Regions from separate parts of the Pseudoalteromonas sp. 13-15 genome, predicted to be linked through region 3. Evidence: predicted binding sites of a transcription regulator. Region 3 holds the regulator's gene; each other region holds the start of a gene.
What was found. Region 3 encodes sigma-54, which starts transcription at its own class of promoters, with help from an activator protein. Its sites were predicted from a motif close to GTTGGCACGNNNNTNGNNT; they were not measured.
Positions count from the first base shown of each region.

Region 1 (3,183 bases), 1.1 Mb from region 3:
CATAGAAGTACCGGTAGGCATTTCGTATGGTGACGACATTGAAAAAGCGAAAGAAGTTATTGTAGATAAGATTAACAATTTGGACTTTGTCATTCGTAAAAACGAAACCGATGTTTATGCTGAAGGCTTTGGCGACAGTAGCATTAATTTATTGGTGTGGTTTTGGATTAAATACCCAGGTGAACCAGACTTTATGACAGTGCGCCATAAAGGTGTAGTTGCCGTTAAACAAGCGTTGGATGAAGCTGATATTAGTATTCCATTCCCTATTCGCACGCTCGATTTTGGTATTAAAGGCGGTGAAAAACTCGATGCCATGATCAGCGATAAAATTAACCAGCAATCATCAAATAAAGGCAACGCTGGTGGAGCTGATTCAGGCCAAAACGAATAAATGAGCCATTAATACCAGTGGGAATTATTTACTCACTCGCAACGCAATTTTACATTTAAATACGCGTTGTGGGCTTAAATAAAAATGACTTATGAGTCACAACGACTAAATGCAGCTTTATAAAGCTGCATTTTTTTATGGCTATTTAAGTGTTTGAGCAGGTGAGAGCAACGTTAATTGATTATTGATTAAGGCCTATCTATTTACCCTTTGGGGTGAAATTGAAAGCGGGCTATGTGATATATCGATAAGGCTAAGCCTATTGTGTAGTTACTTCCCTAAACCGACGATAACGCAACATAAATATAAAACATGCAGTAACTTTTGTGTTCCTCTCATAGGTTGCTTCTCCTTGTTGCCTAAATAATAGGTAATAAGGAGCAAGTAGGGCGTATAAGCTGTATACGACTTTAAGTTATACCTACATAGGCGAAGTCATTAAAATAATGCAGGAGTAGGTACTTAGCTTACTTGGTCACAAATCGCGCACCGTAATTATGTTGCTCCTTGATAGAACACGCTTTAATAATGTCAGTTAAACAGGCCTAGGCTTAATATAAATTTATTATTTAAAGAGCGGATTATTTGGGCAAATATTAGGTTGTAATGTATGCAATTTACAATTGGTATTAGGCGGTAAGTAAGAGGTAATTAAAGCGAGTTTTTTAATGTAGTTAATGTGAGTTGCAAGTAAATACTGGCACAAAAAAGGCGCAGCATGTGTTGGAGTAACATGTTGCGCCTAGGATCAATTGAGTTAATAAAAATGCGATTCAAATAACACTAATTTTGTTACGGATGATTTTAACACCATCCATATTTTCTAAAAACTTTTGAGCAAGCGCACGTTCAAAACCGGTTTGCGCTTGACCATGTAATACTACCTCGCCATCTTTAACCTGTACGCGAATATTGCTTAATGCAAAGTTGGGGTTAGTACGAAGCGTGCTTGTAATGGTTTGCTGAAGGTTAGGTTGAGTTGCTACGCTGCTGACTACGGCTAGGTGTGTTGCTGCACTCACTTTGGTAGCGCAGGCTAACAAAAATAAACAACAAAACGAAACTAACGCGATAGTTAACTTTAAGCGGTTCATAACTCAATCCTTTTTATATCAATTAAAAATTTAACCAAACCATTAAATACTCTGGCTATTCTGTGTTTATTATTACAAGTTCAGTGCCATTTTTAATCTATTGAAATATAAGGTTATTTTGTTAAGTGAGAATTCAGGTGGGCAATAATTACATTTAAATGGGTAGGTGTTACATGCACCGGTTACCTATGTTACACGCATTAAAAAGCCGGCATACGCCGGCTTTGGTAAATATGCTAAGTTACTTTTTCTTTTTAACTTTCGCTTTTTTCTTTGCTTTCATTTTTACCGGATCTTTGCGCTTTTTAACCGGTGGCTTAGCCTCTTTATGCTGAGGCTCTATTCCTTTAATTACACGGCGTTTAAGCTTTTGTTCAATGTAGCGTTCTACTTTGTACAAAATACCAATATCATGCGCTTCAACTAATGAAATAGCGATGCCTTTTTTACCTGCGCGACCAGTACGGCCAATACGGTGAACATATACGTCGGCGGTACGTGGCATATCAAAGTTAATAACGTGGCTAATGTCAGATACGTCAATACCGCGAGCAGCTACATCTGTTGCAATTAATATTTTAGTGCGGCCACTATGAAAGTTTTCCATTGCTTTCATGCGCTTGTCTTGTGGCATTTCACCTCTCAGCCAAGCGGCTTTTACACCGTTATTAGTTAATTCACCAATGAGAGTTTCTAAACGCTCACGGGTTTTAACAAATACAATGGCTTTACTCACGTCTGGGCCGTTAAGGGTGTTGACTAAAAGCTCGAGTTTATGGTGGTAATCATCCGCAAGATGAACCCACTGGTGAATTTTAGCTTTTTCTTTACGAGACGACTCAGCTTCTAACAAAGCCGGATCGTTTAATGTGGTTTCTGCAAATCGCTCTACGCTGTCACCCTCAAGGGTTGCTGAGAATAAAAAACACTGACGGCGGTTTTTAGCTTCATCACAAATACGGCTCATTTCTTTTTTGAAACCCATGTCTAGCATGCGGTCGGCTTCATCAATAATAAGCATTTCGACATGTTCAGCATGAAAGTTTTCAGTTTCAAGGTATTCCATTAATCGCCCTGGTGTAGCAATTAATATGTCGTTATTTTTTTCAAAAATTTCTTTATGCGTTCCGTAGTTTATACCACCGGTCACTACACCTATTTTTAGGTGCGTACGTTTGGCGAGTAACTCACATTGCTCATGAATTTGATAAGCCAGCTCACGTGTTGGCGTCATAATTAATACGCGGGCAAAACCAGGTTCACGGCGCGGAAAATCCAATAAGTATTGAATCGCAGGAATTAAAAATGCCGCTGTTTTACCTGTGCCAGTTGGCGCAGACGCTAAAATATCACGTCCCTGAAGAGCTTCAGGAATAGCTTGTTGTTGAATACTGGTTGGCTTCTCGTAGCCCATTTTATCAATGGCATCGAGTAATTTGGTATCAAGATCAAATTCAGAAAATTGCATAGAGTGTCTAAAATAGTGGACAATTACCTTGATTATACGCGCTATGCTGCGCTTGGTGAATGAAAAGGTGAAAAAATGTCTGGTTTTGCATTTAAACAATTTAAGGTTGAACACGACCTCTGCGCAATGAAGGTTTCAACCGACGGCATTTTGCTTGGTGCGTGGGCAAACTTAGCTGGTGCAAACTCGTTACTAGACATTGGTACAGGCACGGGGTTATTGGCGTT
Region 1 is NZ_CP019162.1:1,906,789-1,909,971, reverse strand. Features, by position in the region: gene ATS72_RS08890 (mechanosensitive ion channel family protein) at 1-394, shown strand, start outside; gene ATS72_RS08885 (BON domain-containing protein) at 1,168-1,488, opposite strand; gene srmB (ATP-dependent RNA helicase SrmB) at 1,730-2,956, opposite strand; gene ATS72_RS08875 (tRNA1(Val) (adenine(37)-N6)-methyltransferase) at 3,032-3,183, shown strand, end outside.
Region 1: the regulator sigma-54 is predicted to act here: its motif matches at 1,561-1,579, upstream of ATS72_RS08885 (BON domain-containing protein).

Region 2 (3,183 bases), 470 kb from region 3:
TGCTTTTCGGTTGGTTGGTTTAACTGCAATTTGTGTGTTTGCTGTTTGGTTTAATGTATTTATTGGGTTCATCACTTGGCTCCGGTTTAGGTCTGTTGAAAACATGCGCATTTTGCATGCAAAGCGTACAAAAATAAAACGATAAAAATTACCTATGAGGCATTAGTTATTTTTATCTGAAGTGGTGGTTGTTAATCAAATGTTTAATTGTGTTTTTTCTGTTTTTTAATTTTTATTTCACCCTGTTGTTTTTTAGTTTGTTGTTTTAAATGTGTTTTTACTAGTTTTGTTTTTTATTTATGCATATTCGATTGTTTTAAATGGGTAATTATTCAGATTATTTTATTTAGGTTTTTAATCATTGTGTTTGTAGTGTTTTTTATTGCAGCTAGTAGTTATGTTTAGCGCATTAAAAATCGTCGTTAATTTGATATTTAAAATAGTAATTGACTTAAAAATACGGTTTTTTAATAGAGTGCTTCTCTAATAAATAAAAAGCGCCTGCTATGAGGCAGGCGCTTTAGTGTTAGTTACGTTTAAACGTGTCTAACTGGGGATGGAGCCTCTCAGCTTTTTGCTAAGGGCATAAATTTTGAAGCAAATTGCTTGCTGAATATTTTAGTCTTGCTTGGCCACTAAAAATTGGATGATTAAATCTTTAGTGTTATCAAAAACAGGGGGCATATGAGTTAAATTTATGTCCATAAAACACTGCTTTTATCTTTATTATTTATAACGATAAATAACGAACGAAGCCTATGTTTGTATAAAGCCATAGAGTTGTTTACTTAGGCAAGTACTAACTAGACCAATGGCCCTTATTCTGAGCCGAACAACATAAACGAGAAAAAAGAGACAGAACAGATGCAAAAAAGCAGCATTCAATAAAATAAAATGCTGCTGAAGGGATGTTAAATATAGTGAGTTAATTGCGGGTTATTTAACGTGTTTAAAGGTAAATAATTGATAACCTTCTAGCTCAGGAACTAACGTTACTAGCTGCTCTTCTTGTTTTGCAATTTCAGAAAAATTACCGCATAACGAATTAGCTCGTTGCTCTAAGTTGTTCGCGTGTAACTCTACTTTCTCTTCAATTTGTGCGCCCATATTTTCCATGCGTTCTTCGAATGCATCCATATCGCCGCCAGAGCCTAATAACTCCGATCCAAGCGCGACCAGTATACTACCCATAGATTGCATGACTGCTGATTCAACGGCTGTTTCTATTTGTTTTTCAAACTGATGCTCAAAGTTTTCACCAAATTGGTTAAAACTTTGCTGGCCCATAACAAAGGTGCCTTCTTGATAAAACGTGTTTTCTACTTCTACGCGTATATCGTCCATTAACGATGACATATCGTCTAAGCCATTAATGTTAAAAGCATTACCGACTTCTTCCAAAGCAACACCGGCGATTTTTACGCCGTCTAATGCTATATTAGCGACTTCGGGTAGCTGTATACGTAAGCTATCAGAGTATTGAGTAAGAGCTTGGCGTTGTGAGTTATTAAGCGCTACAAACTCACCGTTTACCATTAAATCGCCATTGCTGTTGAATTGCATAGCTTGGTTTTTTGCTGTAAAAATTTCTAGTTCGTTTGGCTTGATGCGAACGTCATTTTTAAACTCTACGTCGCATTGATCGTTGCTAAATGAAATTGTTGAATCATTATCGTTGTGTGCCATAGCAACAGGTGTACAGATTAATGCGCTAACTAATAGTAATTTTTTCATGTGATGACTCTATTTTTTGTTGATAACAAATAACTAATAACAAGTTTGGTGCCATTATTTTTTTATCAACAAAAGCAATGGCTTGTGTTTTTTGCTGGGTTTAAAGGTCTGTTTTGTTTTTATTATTAGACTATATTTTAGTGAAATTCACCAACGAATATAAATTTATAAAAAAATTTTATCGATACGATAAAAAACTCTCACTTTCCACAATTGCAATTTAGCGCTATTTATTCACATTAATGACATGAAGGCTATTTACTATGGCTTTGTGGCTTTACTTTGATGCTAATTTGCACAGCATATTGGTGTTAAATTTTTTAATTTACCAATTACATTAATTAAAGCGTAATTGGTCTCAAACACTTTATGGAGTGGGTTGTGGGTAAGACATTTAGTTACGATGCGCTAGATGATGATTTTGTTGAAGACGAATACGAAATGGTCGGTCGAAATCAACACGATAAAAACAAGCAAAAGGTTAAGAAAAAGTTGGAAGACTATCTTGAGCAGAAACGCTTGCGCAAAAATCTAGGCGAAGATGACTTAAGCGATTACATCGATTAAACCGCACTAGTATAATTACAATACCAATTAATAACGGCGGCTAGGTGCACAAAAAAGTGCGCTTAAGCGGTTGTTACATTGGTAATAAAGAGGCTATGTGCCTCTTTATTACTTTTTACTGCGTGCTTTTAGCCTTACTTAATGCTTTTTGTATAGTGAGCTCTATCTTTTCTGGCTTAGTAAAAGGGGCATAGCGCTTAATTGGCGTGCCATCGGCTGCAATTAAAAACTTAGTGAAATTCCATTTTATTTTTCGAGTTAAAAGCCCCGGTAATGCTGACTTTAAAAATCGAAATACAGGGTGTGCATTTTTACCATTCACATCAACTTTGTCTGTTATTAAAAAGCTGACTCCATAATTTATTAAGCACCCTTGCTCTATTTGCGACGCATTTCCAGGCTCTTGTTGGCCAAATTGATTGCACGGAAAGCCTATAATCACAAGTCCTTGACTGGCGTACTTTTCATGAAGCGCTTGTAAAGATGCGTACTGGTAGGTAAATCCGCATTTACTTGCAGTATTAACAATGAGTACAACTTTTCCCTCAAAGTCATCAAAGTTAATAGATTGGCCTTGTAGACTTGTTGCGCTTAATTGATGAAACTTTTGCATGGTGGCTTCTTATTATTGTTGTTAGGTATACTTTAACGCGGTAAAGGTTTCACATAAAGTATAAAGTTTATTCGTGGAGCGAGATATGTGACCTAACGGCCTTGGTATAGTTTGAGCTAAATTTTGCGTATTGCTTATACCTAATTCCACATCCTTGTAGGTGAAAAATAATAAACAATCCTCAGGCTGCTAAAACTTAACTTTAGAGGGTAATAAGCCCTAATTTAAAATTAGAAACAAACCCATACCGGCAAGTGTTGTGTAATAAA
Region 2 is NZ_CP019162.1:2,544,002-2,547,184, forward strand. Features, by position in the region: gene ATS72_RS18865 (hypothetical protein) at 1-72, opposite strand, end outside; gene ATS72_RS11785 (YggN family protein) at 937-1,734, opposite strand; gene ATS72_RS11790 (PA3496 family putative envelope integrity protein) at 2,116-2,301, shown strand; gene ATS72_RS11795 (glutathione peroxidase) at 2,417-2,914, opposite strand; gene ATS72_RS11800 (AzlD domain-containing protein) at 3,134-3,183, opposite strand, start outside.
Region 2: the regulator sigma-54 is predicted to act here: its motif matches at 1,772-1,790, upstream of ATS72_RS11785 (YggN family protein).

Region 3 (3,183 bases):
GGTACGATGAGTGCAACAAAAATATCAACAGGGCGGTTGTCTATAGCATCAAAATTAATCGGTGTTTCACTTACTAACACCAATGCTAAAGGTTCTTGTGCGCCGCTCATTCGGCCATGTGGAATAGCAATACCTCTTCCTATCCCTGTGCTGCCTAGCTTTTCGCGGGTTAATAAAGCGCCCAAAATATCCTGTTGAGATAAATACGGTAATTTATCGTGAGCCAGCTCGCTAATAAACTCTAAAATTCTTTTTTTACTATTAAAAAGGACCGCAGCTTTACTGCAGTCCTCGCATATAAGTGAACTTAATTTCATCATATTAGTGTCGAGCAAGCTTCTCTTTGTGTTTAATTACTTGACGGTCAAGCTTGTCAATCAATGAATCAATAGCTGCATACATATCTTGATGTTCAGTGGATGCGAATAATTCAGCACCACTTACATGAATAGTTGCTTCTGCTTTTTGATTTAATTTTTCTATATCAAGAATGACATGAACATTATTAATATGATCAGAGTGCCTTTCTAGCTTCGCAAATTTGGTATTTATATAGTCTCTTAATGAATCAGTTAGTTCTACATGACGACCAGTTAAATTTAGTTGCATAAGCATTACCCTCTTTGTTTAGCGTCTTAGATCAGGCTCTTTCGCTGATTTGACGGTGGAATAGCAAGAGATTCGCGATATTTTGCGATTGTACGTCTCGCTACTTTAATTCCTTGCTCAGCCAATATATCCGCAATTTTGCTATCACTCAATGGTTTTGCTGAGTTTTCTGCTGCGATTAATTTTTTAATAAGTGCACGTATTGCCGTAGATGAACATTCTCCACCATTTTCGGTACTTACGTGGCTTGAGAAAAAGTATTTAAGCTCAAATATTCCACGCGGTGTGTGCATATACTTTTGCGTAGTTACGCGCGAAATTGTTGATTCGTGCATTTCTACCATTTCGGCAACATCATTTAAAACCATCGGTTTCATGGCTTCTGGCCCGTGTTCAAAAAAGCCCTGTTGTTGTTTAACAATACAGTTAGTTACTTTTAAAAGTGTATCATTTCTACTTTCTAAGCTTTTTATAAACCATTTAGCTTCTTGTAAATGTGAGCGAATAAATTGACTGTCGCCGCTTGATTTAACTGTACGCGACATCGCTGCATATTGGCTGTTTACACGAATTTTTGGCATGCTGTCTGGGTTTAACTCTACAATCCAGCGGCCTTTAATTTTTTTAACTGACACATCAGGTATTACATACTCAGACTCTTCTCGTACTATTGTGTCTGCAGGCTTAGGGTTAAGCGTATGAATAAGTGTCATTACTTCTTTAAGCTCATCTTCTTTGAGCTTCGTTTTTTTCATTAATGTACGGTAGTCACGAGCAGCTAACAAATCAATGTGCTCGGTTAAAATCATTTTTGTTTCATCAATAAAAGGCGTGCCTTTATCAAATTGATTTAACTGAATACACAAACACTCTTGTAAGCTACGTGCCGCAATACCCACTGGGTCAAATAGCTGAATGCGCTTTAATACAGCTTCTATTTCGTCAAGTTCAACCTCAACGTCATCGTCGTTATCTTGATTAAAGCTCTCTAAAATCTCTTCGCAACTGAGTGTCAGTATGCCTGAATCATCCACCGCTTCTACAATAGCAATAGCAATGGCTTCATCTGTAGGGCTAAATGGCGTTAATTGTAATTGCCACATTAAGTATTCGTGAAGCGTTTCAGTTGATGCGCCCTGATATATAGACTCATCTTCAGGCATTGGTCCTGAAGATGATGCAGGGGCTGCACTCATGTACTCATCCCAGCTAACGTCCATTGCCATGTCGTCACTTACGGTATCTTTAGCAAGCGCTTCACCACTGTCTTGTTCATACTCGCTAGGGGCTTCATCTGCAGATACGGTTACTGTAACTTCATCGTTATCTGCTTTTTGCTCATTTTTGCCCGCAAGGTCATCGGCGTAGTCTTGCTCCTCAACCTCAAGTAATGGGTTGCTGTCGAGCGCTTCTTGTATTTCTTGCTGAAGATCCAATGTGCTTAATTGCAGCAAGCGAATAGCTTGTTGCAACTGAGGTGTCATTGTAAGTTGCTGGCCCATGCGCAGCTGTAGTGATTGCCTCATGTATCTCTAACAATCCTTTTAAGTTGTTATAATTAATACTAGCAGATGCTTATAAATAAGGCGTAAATGTTACAGCCTAAATTGCTCGCCTAAATATACATCGCGTACAGTTTTATCATTTAATACGTGTTCAGGGGTACCAGAAGCAATCAGTTCCCCATGAGAAACAATGTAGGCTTTTTCACAAACATCAAGGGTTTCTCTCACATTGTGGTCTGTTATTAATACGCCAATACCACGGTTTTTCAGGTGTTCAATAATCTTTTTAATATCTAATACTGAGATAGGGTCAACACCGGCAAAAGGTTCGTCTAACAAAATAAACTTTGGATCTGCAGCTAAAGCACGTGCAATCTCCACTCGGCGACGTTCTCCGCCCGATAATGCCATGCCTTTGCTGTCGCGAATGTGTTGAATGCTAAATTCATCTAATAGATTATTCAATGTATCTTCTCTGGCTTGTTTAGTGAGCTCCTTTCGAGTTTCTAAAATAGACATTAAGTTTTGATACACTGTTAATTTTCTGAATATAGACGACTCTTGTGGTAAGTAGCCAATGCCTAATCTAGCACGACTGTGCATAGGTAAAAGCGTAATATCGTTATCATCGATAGATATTTTGCCTTTGTCGCTAGGGACTAAGCCTACAATCATGTAAAAGGTTGTTGTTTTACCTGCGCCGTTTGGCCCAAGCAAGCCTACAATACTGCCAGCTTTAACTTCTAAGCCCACATTTTTTACAACTTCACGGCCTTTGTAGCTTTTGGCTAGTAGCTCTGCTTTTAATGTGCTCATGGTTGGCCTTTGTCATTTTTTTTAGGCTCCACAGGCACTAAGATAGTGTGTACACGGTCAGTTGAGCTTTCATCTTTTTCGGCGCTAATAAGCTGCTGTTCTATATCGTAGGTAATGCTTTTAGCATTCATTTTTTGCCCAGCTTGAGATATCTCTGCATCTCCAATTAATGTTAAAAAACGCGTTGAAACATCGTACCTAACTTCATTAGCGCTGGCGCTCATTATTGTGCCGTCGGCTTGTTTTTCTTCAA
Region 3 is NZ_CP019162.1:3,017,491-3,020,673, forward strand. Features, by position in the region: gene ptsN (PTS IIA-like nitrogen regulatory protein PtsN) at 1-317, opposite strand, end outside; gene hpf (ribosome hibernation promoting factor) at 322-609, opposite strand; gene ATS72_RS13970 (RNA polymerase factor sigma-54) at 636-2,135, opposite strand; gene lptB (LPS export ABC transporter ATP-binding protein) at 2,205-2,930, opposite strand; gene lptA (lipopolysaccharide transport periplasmic protein LptA) at 2,927-3,183, opposite strand, start outside.

Region 4 (3,183 bases), 360 kb from region 3:
TAACCACTTTTCGCCACGAATAACTAAGTTACCATTAGGTAAAACACGCATAACATTAACCGAAATATTGCCAAATAAGCTGTTTGATTGATTTGATTTAGAATCCCCCGTAAAAGAGGCGTCACTACCAATACCAAACTGAATACTGTCGCCACCTATATTCACAGGGAGGCCACCAAGCCCTATGACAGGGTCTAGGCTTGCATCAGATTGCTTATCGGTTTCGGTTTTAGCTGCTTTAGTAGCTTGAGTAGACTCTTGTAAATTTACAGTAATAATGTCGCCAGTACGCAGTGCTTTTCTATCTGCGTATAAGTCGTTTGACACATTAGTATTAAATAACGAACCTGTTGCAACTACGGGTTCCATACTTGGTTCAGGATACATTGGCGCATAATAGGGGTCATCTTGAACAACATCACTATTTTGTGTTGAAACACAGCCACTTAAAAATAATGTACCTACCGCAAATAACATATAATGACGCATAATTCCCCCTACACCTTATAATTGCTGATTGATGTAACTCATCATCTCGTCAACAGCCGAGATGACTTTAGAGTTCATTTCGTAAATACGCTGCGTTTCAATTAGGTTAACCAGCTCTTCAGTTACATTTACGTTTGATGTTTCAAGTGAGCCCTGAATAATTGTGCCTAAGCCTTCTACACCCGGGTTACCTTGCACAGGCGCGCCACTTACTGCCGTTTCGGTATAAAGATTTTGCCCTACAGGCTCAAGGCCCGATGGATTAATAAAATCGCTAATTGTAAGCTGGCCAATCACAACATTATCGGCTTGACCTGAAATACGAACAGATACCTCACCATCTTGTGAAATAGTAATTGATTGCGCATCATCGGGAACATTCATTTCTGGTTGCACTACATAACCAGAACCAGACGTGACAATTCGACCATCGCCATCGGTAGTAAACTGCCCATTACGCGAATAAGCAATATTGCCATCGGGTTGTAATACTTCAAAAAAACCAGGCCCTGAGATCATCCAATCCAATGAATTCTCAGTGGTTAGCATATTACCCTGAGAAAAGTTTTTTTGGTTAGCCACTACTTTTGCACCAGCACCTAACATTAAACCAGACGGCATTTCAGTGTCTTGCGACGATCGCCCACCTGGCTGGTTAATATTTTGATAAAGTAAATCTTCAAAAATAGCGCGGCTTTTTTTATAACCGACCGTACTGGCATTCGCTAAATTGTTTGATATAACCGAAATATCGGTTTGCTGAGCGTCTAGCCCCGTTTTACTGATCCACAATGCTGGATTCATAATCGTGTCCTCATTTAAAGTTAAACTATGCGCATCAGCTGATCTTGTGATCTATCCAGATCTTCAGCTGTTTTCATCAGTTTTACTTGTAACTCAAATTGACGTTGATGGCTGATCATATCGACCATTTCGTGAACTGGGTTCACATTAGACATTTCTAAGGTTCCGCTTAATACTTTGACATTGGCAGAAGTATCAACAACCTCTCCTGCTTTAGGCCTAAATAAACCATCGTTCCCTTTTTCCAGTTGAAAACTATTAGCTTCAACCACCTTCAAGCGGTCAACTTCTTCTAAAAATGTAGCAGGCGCCCCCTGCGGGCGAACTTGAATTGCGCCGTCTTCACTAAATTCAATTTTTTCAATCGGTACTGGTAAAATGACAGGCCCGCCTTCGCCAATTACTTGACGACCATGGCTGGTCATTAACATACCTTCAGCGGTAATATTTAATGTACCCACCTTGGTGTAAGCTTCATTGCCTGAGGCATCTTGGACGCTTAACCATGCGTTATCACTCATTGCAATGTCGAGGTCTCTACCTGTTTCAACTATGCCACCAGAGGTCATATTAGAACCTGGGCGCTCTTGCATAGAAAACACACGTGATGGCAACCCTTCACCAAAAGCCTGCATAGAGCGAGCTTGTGCAAAGTCTGACTTAAATCCAGTAGTATTCGCATTCGCCAAATTATTGGCTTTAAGGGCCAGCCCCTGTAGGCTTTGTTTAGCGCCTGAGGCCGCAATGTAGACCATTTTGTCCATAGCATCGACTCATATTAAAAATCTCTATACACAAGAAATGCAAAATAGATGCCACAATAGGAAATGATGTGAAATGGTTATAAAACAAACTAAATGAAGTGAAAATAAAAAGGGCCACTTTAAAAAGCAGCCCTTAAAATTATGTTAAGTATTAAATTAACGAATCTGTAAGATTGCCTGTTGTAGTGTTGAGTTAACCTCAAGCGCACGAGAGTTAGCCTGGAAGTTACGCTGAGCACTAATTAGGTCAACCAACTCATTCGTTAAGTTCACATTAGATTGCTCTAGTGCTGATGAATTTATTGAACCTAATGTACCCGAGCCTGGTTCACCTGCAATCGGCTCTCCTGACGTTAAGCTCTTTTTCCAAGAGGTATCACCAACTTGCGATAAACCCTGTGAATTAGAAAAACGAACCATCGCTACCTGACCTAAGAAAGATGTGTCGCCATTACTGTATGAAGCCACTATTTTTCCGTCGGTACCAATATCAATACCCGCTAAACGACCAACCGTAGCGCCATCTTGGTCTAGCGCTTTAACTTCAAATCGACTTGCGTACTGAGTGGGCTGCTTATTTGTAGTTGCAGCCTCATCTCGCCAATTAAGCTCTACGCCCGTATCAGGAAATGACGCACCGTTGGTCAGTAACGAAGATAAACCAGTCCCAGCACCCGCAGGTAAAACTAACTCATCGAAACTGCTTGGGTTTGCATTAGCAACCCCATTTGTTGTTTCAGGTAAACCGCTTGAGCTAAAACCTAGGGTAGTTAAAGGTGTATATGGCGCAGTAGTTTGCTCAGCGCCCGTTGCTGGATCAACAACTAAACCATCGAGCGTTGCATGTATATCCCACTCATTAGGGTTTGTCGTCGGATCATTTTTTACAAAAAAGTATTGTAAAACATGTGCCTCACCCAGTGAATCGTAAACAGTGGTTGAAGTTGATGAGTTATACGAAGCACTTTCTGTTGGATCAAATGGCAACGAAGGCGCATCTGCACGTGAATCTAAATTAAATGAGCTGTATACCGTTGCCGTTGCACGAGGTGATCCAGACGAATCAGGGATTTGCAGCGCCGACGAAGTACTTAAACTAACTGAAGTGGTATCGCCGGTAGCCTCA
Region 4 is NZ_CP019162.1:20,482-23,664, reverse strand. Features, by position in the region: gene flgH (flagellar basal body L-ring protein FlgH) at 1-489, opposite strand, end outside; gene flgG (flagellar basal-body rod protein FlgG) at 505-1,293, opposite strand; gene ATS72_RS00140 (flagellar basal body rod protein FlgF) at 1,314-2,057, opposite strand; gene flgE (flagellar hook protein FlgE) at 2,214-3,183, opposite strand, start outside.
Region 4: the regulator sigma-54 is predicted to act here: its motif matches at 2,095-2,113, upstream of ATS72_RS00140 (flagellar basal body rod protein FlgF).